3 regions of the Arthrobacter sp. KUASC02 genome follow, and region 3 is predicted to be linked to each of the others. Evidence: predicted binding sites of a transcription regulator. Region 3 holds the regulator's gene; each other region holds the start of a gene.
What was found. Region 3 encodes HrcA, which represses chaperone genes, less so after heat shock. Its sites were predicted from a motif close to TTNGCACTCGNNNNNNNCGAGTGCNAA; they were not measured.

Region 1 (4,471 bases), 780 kb from region 3:
TGTGCGCCGGTGAGCGTCGCGATGTCCTGCAGCATGGCCTTGCGGCGGTCGCCGAAGCCGGGTGCCTTGACGGCAACGACGTTCAGGGTGCCGCGGATGCGGTTGACGATCAGGGTGGAGAGGGCTTCGCCTTCAACGTCCTCGGCAATGATGAACAGCGGCTTGGAGCTCTGCAGCGCCTTTTCCAGCAGCGGCAGGAAGTCCTGCACCGAGGAGATCTTGCCCTGGTTGATCAGAATGAGGGCGTCTTCGAGGACTGCTTCCTGGCGTTCCGCGTCAGTGACGAAGTACGGGGACAGGTAGCCCTTGTCGAACTGCATGCCCTCGGTGAGGACCAGTTCGGTCTGCGTGGTGGAGGACTCCTCGATGGTGATCACACCATCCTTGCCGACCTTGCCGAAAGCCTCGGCCAGGAGCTCGCCGATCTCATCGCTCTGGGCGGAGATGGCTGCAACGTTCGCAACCTGGGTGCCCTCGACGGGACGGGCATTCTCGAGCAGGCGTGCTGCGACGGCCTCAACCGAGACCTCGATGCCGCGCTTGATCTGCCCCGGAGCTGCGCCGGCCGCAACGTTGCGCAGGCCTTCCTTGACCAGTGCCTGCGCCAGGACGGTGGCGGTGGTAGTGCCGTCGCCGGCGACGTCGTTGGTCTTGGTGGCGACTTCCTTGGCCAGCTGCGCGCCAAGGTTCTCGAACGGGTCATCCAGTTCGACTTCGCGGGCGATGGTCACGCCGTCGTTCGTAATGGTGGGAGCGCCCCACTTCTTGTCCAGCACGACGTTGCGGCCGCGCGGGCCAAGCGTCACCTTGACAGTGTTGGCGAGCTTATCGATGCCGGCTTCAAGCGACCGGCGGGCAGCGTCGTTAAACGCAAGCTGCTTTGCCATGGTTGTGTCCTTTCGAGACAGAAACCCCGCGCCGCTGACCAGTCAGAAATGAATCAGACGGATCGGCGGCGCGGGGTCAAAGAGTTACTTTACGACGATCGCCAGGACGTCGCGGGCGGACAGCACGAGGTACTCGGTGCCGCCGGTCTTGACTTCGGTTCCGCCGTACTTGGAGTAGATAACAACGTCGCCAACGGCAACGTCGACGGGAACGCGGTTGCCGTCTTCAAAGCGGCCGGGGCCTACTGCGACAACTTCGCCTTCCTGCGGCTTCTCCTGTGCGGAGTCCGGGATTACCAGGCCGGAAGCCGTGGTCTGCTCTGCTTCGAGCGGGCGGACAACAATACGATCCTCAAGAGGCTTAATAGAGACCGACACTCGGACCTCTCCTTCTACGTCAGCAAATTCATGGACTGGAAAACCGTTGCGCCTGTGCGTGCAAACCGTCGTCGCGGTGCCGGCAGCAGCGTGGCTGGCAGTTCTCCATGTGTTAGCACCCTCCTAGGGAGAGTGCTAATGAAGACTCTATGTAGTCGTTAGCACTCGGTCAAGGCGAGTGCCAGAATTTCGTCACCGGTGAACGCCTAGCGACCCGCCAGGTCATCAAAGTCGACGTCGTCGCCATCGTCCGTGTCGTCGTCGTTCGTAACGTTTCGGTTCCGGTACAGCACGACGGCGGCAGCGAGCGCCGTCGCAACCGAGGCGATCAGGAACACGAGGCCGCCTGCGCGGACAGCGGCGTACGACTCGCGGATTTGCCGCGCCTCGTCGGTGTCGTCCTGGATGTTCTTGCCGCCCACCGAGTAAACGGTTGCGTTGAAGGAGTCCAGGAAGAAGATGATCACCAGGAGCGCCAGGCAGACGACGGCGATGGCGGCACCGGCGATCAGCGCGGGGCGGGCGTACCTGGCAAGGCCCGTGGGCTGGTGGTGGTCATTGCGTTGGTCTTCTACGGGTGGCTGCGGCCCTGCGCTGTCTTCCATGCCTCCAACCCTAGCGGCACCGCGGGTGTCCGCCGCCTCGATTAGGCTTGATGACATGGCTGACGCACCGCAGGACCTGATCGCTCCGCTCCTGACCAGCGAAGGCTGGGAGCTGCTGGCGTCGCTGGGCCCGTACGGGGAGGACGATGCGTTCCGGCTCAATGAGTCGCTCCGGAAAGCAGGCCACTCCCCCGCGCTCGTCTCGGCAGTCCTCACCCAGTCCAGGCTGCGGACCAAGGCTGAGGCCAAATTCGGCGAATTCGCCCGGCAGATGATCTTCACCCAGGCGGGCCTCGAACAGGCCACGCGCCTCAATGTCGCCGCCCGGCACGCCGAACGGTTTGCCTCCGCGGGGATCGAGCACGTGGCGGATCTCGGCTGCGGGCTGGGCGCCGATGCCATGGCGCTGGCCTCCATGGACATCCGGGTCACGGCAGTGGAAATGGACGAGACCACCGCCGCCTGCGCCACCATGAACCTGATTCCCTTCCCGCACGCCAGCGTGGTCCACTCCGATGCCACCACCGTCCCGCTGGACGGCGTGGGCGGCGTCTGGCTGGACCCCGCCCGCCGCACCACCTCCACCTCCGGCACGCGCCGGATCTGGGATCCGGAGGAATTCTCGCCGCCGCTGTCCTTCGTGGAATCCCTCGCCGAGTCCGGCCGCGCGGTGGGCGTGAAGATGGGGCCCGGCATGCCGCACGAATCAGTCCCTGCCGGCTGCGAGGCGCAGTGGGTCTCGGTGGGCGGCGACGTCACCGAAGTCGCGCTCTGGTTCAACGCCGTCAGCCGCCCCGGCGTCCGGCGCGCCGCCCTGCTGCTCGGCCCGCAGGGCGCTGCCGAAATCACCAGCGCGGAAGGGTTCGACGGCGGACCGGTGGCCCCCGTGGGCCCGGTGGAGGGGTACCTGTACGAGCCTGACGGGGCAGTCATCCGGGCCGGGCTTGTGGCGGATGTCGCGGCACGGCTGGGCGGCCACCTCGTGGACGAACACATTGCCTACATCTGCGCGCCGGAGCTGGTGGACACCCCGTTTGCCAGGGCCTACAAGGTCCTGGAGGTCATGCCGTTCAACGTCAAGGCCCTCAAAGCCTGGGTGAAGCAGCACAACATCGGCGTCCTGGACATCAAGAAGCGCGGCACGTCGGTCACTCCGGAGGAGCTCCGCAAGCAACTCCTCGCGGGGGGCGGGAAGGGGTCCAAGGGCAAAAAGACAGCCACCCTGGTCCTCACCAGGATCGGCGAGGACCGGGTGGCCATTTCCGTGGAGCCGGTTCAGCCCAAGGTTTAGCCTGTCCCGTTACCGGGCATTCCGTGTCACTGGGCCCGCATGAAGTCTTCGGCCGCGCGGACCTGCTCGTCCGTGGGCCGGACGCCGGTGTACAGCACAAACTGCTCCAGTGCCTGGATGGTGGCCACTTCGGCACCGGTGATGACCGTCTTCCCGGCAGCCCGGGCAGCCTTGATCAGGGGCGTCTCGGCCGGCAGCGCCACGACGTCGAACACCACCTTCGCGGCGTCCACCGCCTCCGGGGGGAAGGACAGTGCGTCGGCGTCGGGACCGCCGGCCATACCAACGGGCGTCACGTTGATGATCATGTCCGCCGTGCCGCCGGCGTCCGCCGCGGGCAGTTCGGCGCTCCACTTGAATCCGTAGAGGTCCGCGAGCGGCTTACCTGACGCCTCGTTGCGGGCAACGATGGTGACGTCGCGGAAGCCTGCGTCACGGAGCGCCGCGGCCGTCGCTTTCGCCATACCGCCGGAACCCTTGAGCAGCACCGAGTAGTCCGCGGGAACGGCGTTGCGCTGCAACAGCTGCTCGATCGCCGTGTAATCCGTGTTGTAGGCGGTGAGCTTGCCGCCGTCGTTCACGATGGTGTTGACCGAATCGATGGCCTTGGCCGAAGGGTCCATCACGTCCACCAGCGCAATGACGTCCTCCTTGTACGGCATGGACACCGCGCAGCCCCGGATACCGAGGCCCCGGACGCCGGCAATCGCCTGGCCAAGGTCCGTGGGCGCGAAAGCCTTGTAGATCCAGTTCAGGCCCAGCTGGTCGTAGAGGTGGTTGTGGAAGCGGGTCCCGTTGTTGCTCGGCCTGGCCGAGAGCGAGATGCACAGGGTCATGTCTTTATTCAGAATTGGCACGGGTCCATTAAACGCCCCGGAAGCCCGGACAGCACTGTTACGCCACGGAGCGACGCGTCAGCAACCAGTTCCGGGCGCATAAGGTCCGACGGCGGCCGGCAGCTTTCCGGGCGCGGGCGCCTTGCCCGCGAGCACGGCCACCAGGGCGTTGAACGCTTCCTGGCTGCGGCCGTAGAGGGCCACCTTGGCGGGGGCAGCCGAGCCGGCCAGCGGCCACGGCGCATCAAGCGCCACGACCACGTCGCCTTGGGCCGGGGGCCCCTCGTAGCCGATCAGCGTCACAAGCGGTCCGGCGCCGAGCGTCATGCCGGCCGCGCGGGCGGCCTGCGCAAAACGTGCGCGGTCCTGTTCGTTGCCGCCGGCCACCCGCACACTGCCGGGCACCATCGGTCCGTGGCACGGTCCGGCCAGGACGGTGACTGCCGCTGCTGAGACCCGCTGGGAAAGGGCGGA
Region 2 (4,471 bases), 750 kb from region 3:
CAGGACCCGCACTAATGCAGTGGAAAATATCAAGGACAACGGCATGGACACGAACAACAGCGCAGCGGACAGCCAAGGCGCTCCGCACCGTGAGGCGGACAATTCCGCGCCCGGCAATTCCGCGCCCGGCAGGACAGCGCCCGACAGAACGGCACCCGAGAGGGTAGCGCCTGACCGGACCCCGCAGACGGCAGGCGCCGGCGTTCCCTCGGGAGTGCTGCCCAACAAGGCTTCCGAGGATGACCCGAAGCGCTGGGGCGATCAGGGCTCTGACTACGACCACGATGCCTGGCTTCAGGAACAGAAACCGCCGCACTGGGGCTGATTTCCCCTCTGGGGGAGTGTGCCGGTCCGGACGCAGCTAGCCCTGTGCTCCGACCATGACGAAAAAGAGTTTGCCCTGCGTTGACGAGCCGGCGAGTGCTCGTGCCTGGTCCGGATCCGCTGCAACCACAATGAGCCCCTCTGTTTCGCCGGTCCCCGGCCATGGTCCGGTTTGTCCGCCCTGGCCCGATGTCCAGAGAACGGGAACCGAGGCCGCCAGGACCTGCGATTCGGCGGCCTTGCCGTAGTCGCTGCCGTTCGTCATGACGATGTTGACGAGTTGGCCGGGTGCCACGAGCTGGATGGATGAAGGGTCCGCCATTCTCAGGGGCACGGCCGCCGATCCCGGGGGAGTGCCGGCCAGCAGGCCCGGGCCGAGCAACTGCGTATCGGAGATCAGCTGGCCTTTGCGCAGCGGTCCGGCCAACTGCTTGCCCACAATGGCGGCGGTGTCAGCGAACGCTCCTGCGGGCACCATCCCTGGCGGGACCTCGACACGCACCACTTCGTTGCTTGAGAGGGCAGTGCCGGCGGGAAGGTCACGGGCGGAGGCCAGGGCAGTGACGGTGTGGGCAGGGGCCGGCGTCAGTTGCTGGACGGAACTGCCGGCAGCAGCGCACAGCAGAAGCGCGACCAGCAGCCTGCGATTGCGGTTGAGCCATGACGGGAATCGCTGCACGCCGGACACGCGCTGACGGCCGGGACGTCCCGACCGAAAGCCCGGCCGCGGCGAGGAAGGTCCGTTGTTGCGGAAGGTGAATGGCATGCCGTCAGGCTACGGTGGCGCCGTGTCGCGGTGACAGCCCGGGGAGGTCCTATGTGGAAAACCGCTAGCCGCAGCGCAGCTTCAGTGGCGGACCAACGCTGATGGCGCTCACGCGCCGGATATGGCGGCGGACGCCGGGTTCAGGTCAGCTTGCAGCTGCGGCAGCGGGAACGGCCGCCGGAGCGGCAGAGACGCTGCTGCCCTTGCTGTCGCGTGAGTCGGTCCGGTAGAAGCCGGAACCCTTGAAGACGACACCGACGCTGTTGAACTTTTTGCGCAGGGTCCCCTCACATTCGGGGCAGGAGGTGAGGGAGCTGTCGGTAAACGACTGCACGATCTCGAAGGCGTGGCTGCAGTCCTTGCAGGCGTATGCATACGTGGGCACTGGTAATCCTCCTCTGGGACAAACGAGCAGGTCCCGTGCTGCCTGGCAGGAATCGCCGCCGATTGTTCCTCGGCAGGTTCCTTCCCTTAGCAGTCGCAGGGCCTGAGTGCCAATTCTATCATCCGCGGCGAGCCGGCTTCACATCAGCTGCGCGAGGCGTGACGGTGTGACTGCCACCGGGATTTTTCGGTCGAAGGATTCAGCGGGGATACTGCCGGCGGGAAGGACTTCGTCGTCAAAGACCACCGCAGCGGCGGGCACCGGCAGGCCCTCATCTTCGAGACTCGCGAGGAACTTGTCGTAGTAGCCCCCGCCCTGGCCGATCCGGTTGCCCGATAGGTCTACTGCCGTGGCAGGGACGAAGATCCCTGCCGCTTCGCGCATGGCCTCGTTGCCGTGCTGCTTTCCGACCGGCTCATCGATGGGGGCGTAACTGCTGCGGATGAAGTCGGTCACCGGGGTCCAATAGACCCAGGAGAGTGTCCGGTCGGGTTGGCAGACCGGCAGGAGAACGCGGTGCCCTGTTCCGTGAAGCGCGGCAATGAGCGGCAGCGTGGGGGGCTCGAAGCCCACGCCCAGGTACACGGCAAAAGTGCTTCGTTCGCCGGCGGCAACCATGGTGGCCCACTGGAGGCCGTGGCGTGCAATACCGACTCCGGCGGCTTCCAGGCCGACGGGAGGGATAGCTGCACGCCGGGTGCGGTGGGCTGAGCGGATCTCGTCCTTGGATGGCATCAACGCCCGTCCTTCCATGTCAGCAGGCCCGCCGGCGGAGGCCTTGGTGAGGGCCATCCGGGGCGGTCAATGCAATTACCCAATGTTTGGTCCCTGACGCTAGATTAGTCCAGTGACTACCACCAATACTTCCGTCCGCAAGGCTGTCATTCCTGCTGCCGGACTCGGCACCAGGTTCCTACCGGCCACCAAGGCCATGCCCAAGGAAATGCTGCCGGTCGTGGACAAGCCCGCGATCCAGTATGTCGTCGAAGAGGCCGTCAACGTTGGCCTCACCGACATCCTGATGATCACCGGCCGGAACAAACGCGCCCTCGAAGACCACTTCGACCGGGTCCCGTCGCTGGAGTCAACCCTCGAAGCAAAGGGCGACACCACCAAGCTCGAAGCCATCCAGGCCGCCAGCAACCTCGGTGACATCCACTACGTCCGCCAGGGCGACCCGATGGGCCTTGGCCACGCAGTGCTGCGCGCCAAGCAGCACGTCGGCTACGAACCCTTTGCGGTGCTGCTTGGCGATGACCTGATCGATGCGCGGGACGAACTGCTCAGCAAAATGATCGAAGTCCAGGCCAAGACAGGCGGCTCGGTGGTCGCGCTGATTGAAGTGGAGCCTTCCCAGATCAGCGCCTACGGTTGCGCCGACATCGACGAGACCGACATGAACGGTTTTGTGCGGATCCGCAAGCTCGTGGAAAAGCCCGACGCCGCGGAAGCACCGTCCAACCTGGCCGTGATCGGCCGCTACGTCCTCCACCCCGCGGTCTTCGATGTCCTCGAACGCACCGAACCGGGCAGGGGCGGGGAAATCCAGCTGACGGACGCCCTCCAGGAACTGGCTGCCGGAGAAGGCGAAGGGTACGGCGTCTACGGCGTGGTATTCCGCGGCCGCCGCTACGATACCGGCGACAAGCTCAGCTACCTCAAGGCCTGCGTCCAGCTGGCCTGCGACAGTGAGGACCTCGGCCCCGGCCTGCGCGAGTGGCTGCCGCAATTCACCGCTTCACTGGCCAAGTAACGTCCCATGCGGGGCAGCATCTGGCCGGCGACGCTGGAATGCGGCGATATTGTGCTGCGCCCTATCCGGTACCGGGACCGCAAGGAGTGGATGGCGGTCCGATCCCGGAATTCTGAGTGGCTGGCTCCCTGGGAGGCCTCGAATCCGGCCCCCGGAGGGGCGCTCCCCGACTACCGGCAGATGGTCAGGTCCCTCAACGCCCAGGCTGCGCAGGCCACGGCGCTGCCCTTCGTCATCACGGAGCGGACACCGGGCCAGCGGGATCCGGTCATCGTCGGACAACTGACGGTGTCATCGATCATCTGGGGCTCCGCCATGATGGCCACGCTTGGATACTGGGTGGACAAGTCGTGTGCCGGCCGGGGAATCGCTCCCACGGCTGTTGCCATGGCCACGGACTATTGCTTCGGCAGCCTCGGTCTGCACCGGATGGAGATCAACATCCGGCCCGAAAACGGGCCCAGCCTCCGGGTTGTGGAGAAGCTTGGTTTCCGGGACGAAGGCTACCGGCCACGGTTCCTGCACATCAACGGCGAATGGGCGGACCACCGCTCGTTCGCCCTGACGTCCGAGGAAGTTCCCGAGGGGCTGCTGGCCAGGTGGCTGAGGAGCCGGCCGGCCTGACCCCGCCCGGCGTTGCCCCGACATTCTCCAAGTGTTTTCCGTCATAAATCCATTGAATTGCCACCTGCCCTGCGACACACCGGAGCGAATGCCAGAGCTGTCGGCTAATTGCTCATACGGTTTTGAATGTGGACTTCCCCCTTAGCAGCTCAGTGATCCTTGTTGTCGCTGTCGCGCTCTGGATTGTGTGGGTGGCCCCGTATGTACTGAGAAACCGCCAGCATCAGCTCCAGCCCGCAGCCGAGCTGATCTCCGAAATCAACTTTGCCGAACCCGCAGACCCCCAAGCCGGAAACGTCATGAAAATGGCCGCCCAGCAGGAGAACTCAATGGAAACCAAGCAGGCCACCGGATCCGCGCAGGGATCCCGGACACCCGCCGTCGGCCCGGGGGCGGCGACGGCGCGCCCGGGCGCACTGAGGATCCGGTACGGACGATGTGCGCTCGCGCTGGTGGGACTGGTGTCGCTGCTCACCGGGCTTGTGGCCGGCGTCTTCCTCATGTTCGGGATGGGCTCGTCCTGGTTGCCTGTCGGGGCCCTCTTGGCTGCTGTAGCGTCCGTCGCCTGGCTCCGGCGGCTGGCGGTGCGGGACCGGCGCGCCCGAATGAACGCGGCCTT
Region 3 (4,471 bases):
TCGGCCCCGGTGCGCATTCACACGTCGGCGGAGTCCGCTGGTGGAACGTCAAGCACCCTACGGCCTATGCGGGTCGGCTTTCCGGCGGTGTATCGCCGGCGGCGGGCCGCGAAACGCTCGACGCCGAAACCCGGAACGTCGAGCGGGTCATGCTCGAAGCCAGGCTCAGCTCCGGACTCGATGTGTCCTGGCTGGCAAAGTCCGGACAGCACGCGGTGGCCGGGCTGATCGCGGATGGCCTGGTGGATCCCGCGTCGGCCTTCCGCGGCCGGCTGGTGCTCACCTTGAAAGGCCGGCTGCTTGCCGACGCCGTGGTGCGAAGGATCCTGCCCGACTAAGTTACCGGCCGGGTTTGTCCCGGCCGGATGCGACGCCGGTGCTCGGCGCCGCTAATCGCGTTGCGCCCGCTACTTGATCCAGCGCAGGTTGAAGTCGTAGCGGTGCGGCTGGCCCCGGTTCACGTGGATTCCGGCAGCAACGGAGAAGCACGTCACGGCGATCCAAATCAGTGTGGCCAGCACCGCGAAGATGTTGCCCACCACCGGCAGCAGCACCAGGATGTTGCAGATGACTGCAGCGATTGTGGGAGGCAGGGTGAAGTTCAGCGCTTCCTTCGATTCCTGCGCCGTGAACGGTCCGCGGTCCTTGAAGATCAGGTAGATCAACAGCGACGGGACGCACCCCAGGATGCCGCCGAAGTGCGCGAGGGTAGCCCACTGCCGGTCCTCGTTGGCCGTCAGCGGCAGGGCGTTGGCGGGGACACCATGATACTGGGGCTGGCCATGGCCGGCCTGGTTGTCCCGTTGTTCACGTGCGTCTTCTGCCAAGGTGTCGTCCTTCGGATTGCAGTGGTGCGGTGGTTCCCGGAAAAGCGGACGCTGCCACAGGAGCAACAACCGCCGTATCAAGAATACTGGTTCACGGGTGCATTCGGAGAGTTCGACTTCCGCCCGGGGCGCTGCTAACTTCTGCCTAGGGCACGGTGAGGAAGTCGATGACCTCTTCCACACGGCCCAGCAGGGACGGTTCCAGGTCGGCGTAAGTGCGTACCGCCCCCAGCAGCTTCTGCCAGCCCAGGCCGATGTCTTCCTTGGTCTCGTGCGGCCAGCCGAAGGCAGCCAGGATCCCGGTCTTCCAGTCCACGCCCCGCGGAATGACCGGCCAGGCGTCAATGCCGAGCACTGCCGGCCGGATTGCCTGCCACACGTCCACGTAGGGATGGCCCACGATCAGGACGTTGCCCGCGGCGCCGGGCGACGCCATCACGGCATCGGCGATCCGTGATTCCTTCGAGTTGGCAACCAGGTGGTCCACCAGCACTCCCAGCCGGCGGCCCGGACCCGGACGGAATGCTGCAACCGCCGCCGTGAGATCGTCAATGCCGTGCAAGGGCTCGACGACGATGCCCTCCACCCTGAGGTCGTCACCCCAGACTTTTTCCACAAGTTCGGCGTCGTGCTTGCCTTCCACCCAGATGCGGCTGGCCTTGGCCACCTGGGCGCGCTGGCCCGCCACCCGCACGGATCCGGAGGCGGTCCTGCCGGATGCGGCGGAGGCGGCCTGGGCGCGCGGGGCCGGGGGCATCAGCCGGATCGGCAGGCCCTCCAGGAGGAATCCGTAGCCGAGGCGGAACGTGCGGGACTTGCCGCGCCGGTCCTCCAATGCCACAACGTGCATTCCGCCGGACTTTTCCACCCTGGTGACAGCGCCCACCCAGCCGGACTGCACGTCTTCCAGCACCATGCCGCGTTCAACCGGCACTTCGGGAAGCTCGGCTTTCCGGGGAGCCGTGATGTCCTGCGGGCCCCAGTTCTGGTACGACATCGGGTAGACACAACCTTGCGCTAGAAAATGTGAAACAGGAGAAGTGAAACAGGGGCGCCGTGGCTTCACGGACGTGCCTGTCCTGTCCCGCTCTGGAGTTTCGCCCGGAGCGGTACCAATGCTAACAACGCGGCGACTCATATTAGACTGGTTAGCACTTAGACATGACGAGTGCTAACGGTAGACGGGATCTGGCAGGCGAAAAAGCCGGTCCGCGGCCCGGGTTAAGCCGATCGGAGGTGGAGAATGAGCGAACCACGCAAGCTTGAAGTACTGCGCGCCATCGTGGAGGACTACGTCCATTCCCGCGAACCTGTGGGCTCCAAGGCCCTGGTGGAGAGACACCATCTGGGAGTCTCCAGCGCCACCATCCGCAATGACATGGCGGCCCTGGAAGATGAGGGCCTGATCACGGCGCCGCACACCAGCGCGGGGAGGATCCCCACCGACAAGGGCTACCGGCTCTTTGTCGACCAGATTTCCGCCGTCAAGCCGCTGTCGCAGGCCGAACGCCGGGCCATCCAGACGCTGCTCGAAGGTTCGGACGACCTGGACGACGTCCTGGAGCGTACCGTGCGGCTGCTGTCGCAGCTGACCAACCAGGTGGCCGTGGTGCAGTATCCGCACCTCAGCCGTGCCATGGTGCGGCACATCGAGTTTGTGCTGCTGGCGCCGCGCCAGGTCCTCGCTGTCCTGATTGCGGACACCGGTAAGGTCGAACAACGGGTCATCGACGTCGGCCAGGAGCTCAGCGACGAGGCCGTCGCCGGCCTCCGCACACGGTTCCTGAAGAGCCTGGCGGGGACACCGCTGAGCCTGCTCCCGCAAGCGCTGCCCGCCGTCGTCGCAAGCTGTGAACCGGCACGCCGGCACGCCGCCCAGGCGCTGGCCCGCGGCCTGGATGCCCTGGCCAGCAGTACCCGCGAAGAGCGGATGGTCATGGCCGGCACCGCCAACCTCGCGCGGTCCAACGTTGACTTCCCGCTGAGCATCGGCCCGGTCCTCGAGGCGCTTGAGGAACAGGTGGTCATGCTCCGCCTGCTCAGCGAGATGGCGCAGGACCCCCGCGGCGTGACCGTCAGCATCGGCCGGGAGAATCCCTACGACGGCCTCGCGGAAGCCTCGGTGGTGGCCACGGGCTACGGGCCCGGTTCCAGTGCCAAGGTGGGCGTACTTGGGCCCACCCGGATGGACTATCCCACCACCATGGCCGCGGTCCGTGCCGTGGCACGCTACCTTTCCAGGATCCTCGGGCCTTGACCAGCCCTTCATCAGCCAACCAGGCCTCCGTGTCCCGGCTTCCGGGGGCGGCAGCAGCATTATAGGCACCACCCAAGGCATTACAGGCAGTACAACCAGGAAGAGATACGAACTTTGAGCAGCCACTACGACGTTCTTGGAGTCTCACCCGAAGCGACGGGCGAAGAGATCAAGAAGGCCTACCGAAAGCTTGCGCGGACGTTGCACCCGGACGTGAACCCCGGTGAGGATGCCTCGGACCGCTTCAAGGCTGTCACGCACGCCTATGAAGTGCTGTCCGATCCGCAGAAGCGCCGCGTCTACGACACCACCGGCAACGAGAACGGCACCGACAACGGTTTCGGCGGCGCCGGCTACTCGGGGCAGGGTTTCGCCTTCCAGGACATCTTCGACACCTTCTTCGGTGCGGGCGGCTCGTCCGGACCTGCCTCGCGCGTCCGCCGGGGGCAGGATGCCCTCATCAGCGTCCGCATCGACCTCCGCGACGCCGTCTTCGGCGTGAACAAGAAGCTCGAAGTGGACACGGCCGTAACGTGCCCCACCTGCGAAGGCTCCTGCTGCCAGCCCGGGACCCACCCCGTCCGCTGTGACATCTGCGGCGGCAGCGGCCAGGTCCAGCGGGCCGTCCGTTCCATCCTGGGCCAGGTCATGACCGCGGCGCCCTGCGGCTCCTGCGAGGGCTTCGGAACCGTCATCAAGGATCCCTGCAACGAGTGCAACGGGCAGGGCCGCATCCGCAGCCGGCGTTCGCTGACCGTCAAGGTCCCTGCCGGCGTGGCCACCGGAACCCGGATCCAGCTGGGCGGCCAGGGCGAAGCCGGACCCGCCGGCGGACCTTCCGGCGACCTCTACGTGGAGATCCGGGTCAACAATGACGCCACCTACGTACGCGACGGCGATGACCTCCACGCGACCCTGCACATCCCGATGACTGCAGCAGCCCTTGGCACCGAACTGAGCCTGGACACCTTCGACGGCCAGCAGGAGATCGACGTCAAGGCGGGCACCCAGTCCGGCGAGGTCATCACCCTTCGCGGCCTCGGTGTGACCCACCTCCGGGGCTACGGCCGCGGCGACCTGAAAGTCCACCTCCAGGTCGAGACTCCGGCCAAGCTTGATGCCGCGCAGGAAGACCTGCTGCGGCAGCTCGCGAAACTCCGTGGCGAGCAGTACACCGAAGGGAAACTCTCCGCCAGCGGCGGTGTCTTCGCCAAGCTGCGGGACCGGCTCGGTAACCTGTAGCGGTGAGCAACCCGGTCTTTTTCGCAACCCCCGGAGCCCTGGACCACCAGGTTCCCGGTTCGCACTTTGTCCTCGAAGGCGCAGAGGCGAGGCATGCGGTCACCGTCAAGCGGATTGCCGTGGGGGAGTCCGTTGACATCGCCGA

Region 1: a site for HrcA is predicted at 1,424-1,450, ahead of groES (co-chaperone GroES). Genes of this name have one in related genera too.
Region 2: a site for HrcA is predicted at 1,562-1,588, ahead of AC6JAC_RS07440 (FmdB family zinc ribbon protein). Genes of this name have one in related genera too.

What each region holds. Positions count from the first base shown of each region.
Region 1 is NZ_AP046053.1:1,592,228-1,596,698, reverse strand. Features, by position in the region: gene groL (chaperonin GroEL) at 1-887, opposite strand, end outside; gene groES (co-chaperone GroES) at 972-1,265, opposite strand; gene AC6JAC_RS07340 (hypothetical protein) at 1,472-1,870, opposite strand; gene AC6JAC_RS07335 (THUMP-like domain-containing protein) at 1,926-3,161, shown strand; gene AC6JAC_RS07330 (shikimate 5-dehydrogenase) at 3,188-4,018, opposite strand; gene AC6JAC_RS07325 (glycoside hydrolase family 3 N-terminal domain-containing protein) at 4,076-4,471, opposite strand, start outside.
Region 2 is NZ_AP046053.1:1,623,133-1,627,603, forward strand. Features, by position in the region: gene AC6JAC_RS07430 (pentapeptide repeat-containing protein) at 1-228, opposite strand, end outside; gene cpaB (Flp pilus assembly protein CpaB) at 362-1,090, opposite strand; gene AC6JAC_RS07440 (FmdB family zinc ribbon protein) at 1,236-1,475, opposite strand; gene AC6JAC_RS07445 (5-formyltetrahydrofolate cyclo-ligase) at 1,614-2,210, opposite strand; gene galU (UTP--glucose-1-phosphate uridylyltransferase GalU) at 2,323-3,228, shown strand; gene AC6JAC_RS07455 (GNAT family N-acetyltransferase) at 3,235-3,852, shown strand; gene AC6JAC_RS07460 (hypothetical protein) at 3,981-4,471, shown strand, end outside.
Region 3 is NZ_AP046053.1:2,372,627-2,377,097, forward strand. Features, by position in the region: gene hemW (radical SAM family heme chaperone HemW) at 1-338, shown strand, start outside; gene AC6JAC_RS10925 (DUF4870 domain-containing protein) at 408-827, opposite strand; gene AC6JAC_RS10930 (DUF3097 domain-containing protein) at 973-1,824, opposite strand; gene hrcA (heat-inducible transcriptional repressor HrcA) at 2,071-3,084, shown strand; gene dnaJ (molecular chaperone DnaJ) at 3,199-4,326, shown strand; gene AC6JAC_RS10945 (16S rRNA (uracil(1498)-N(3))-methyltransferase) at 4,329-4,471, shown strand, end outside.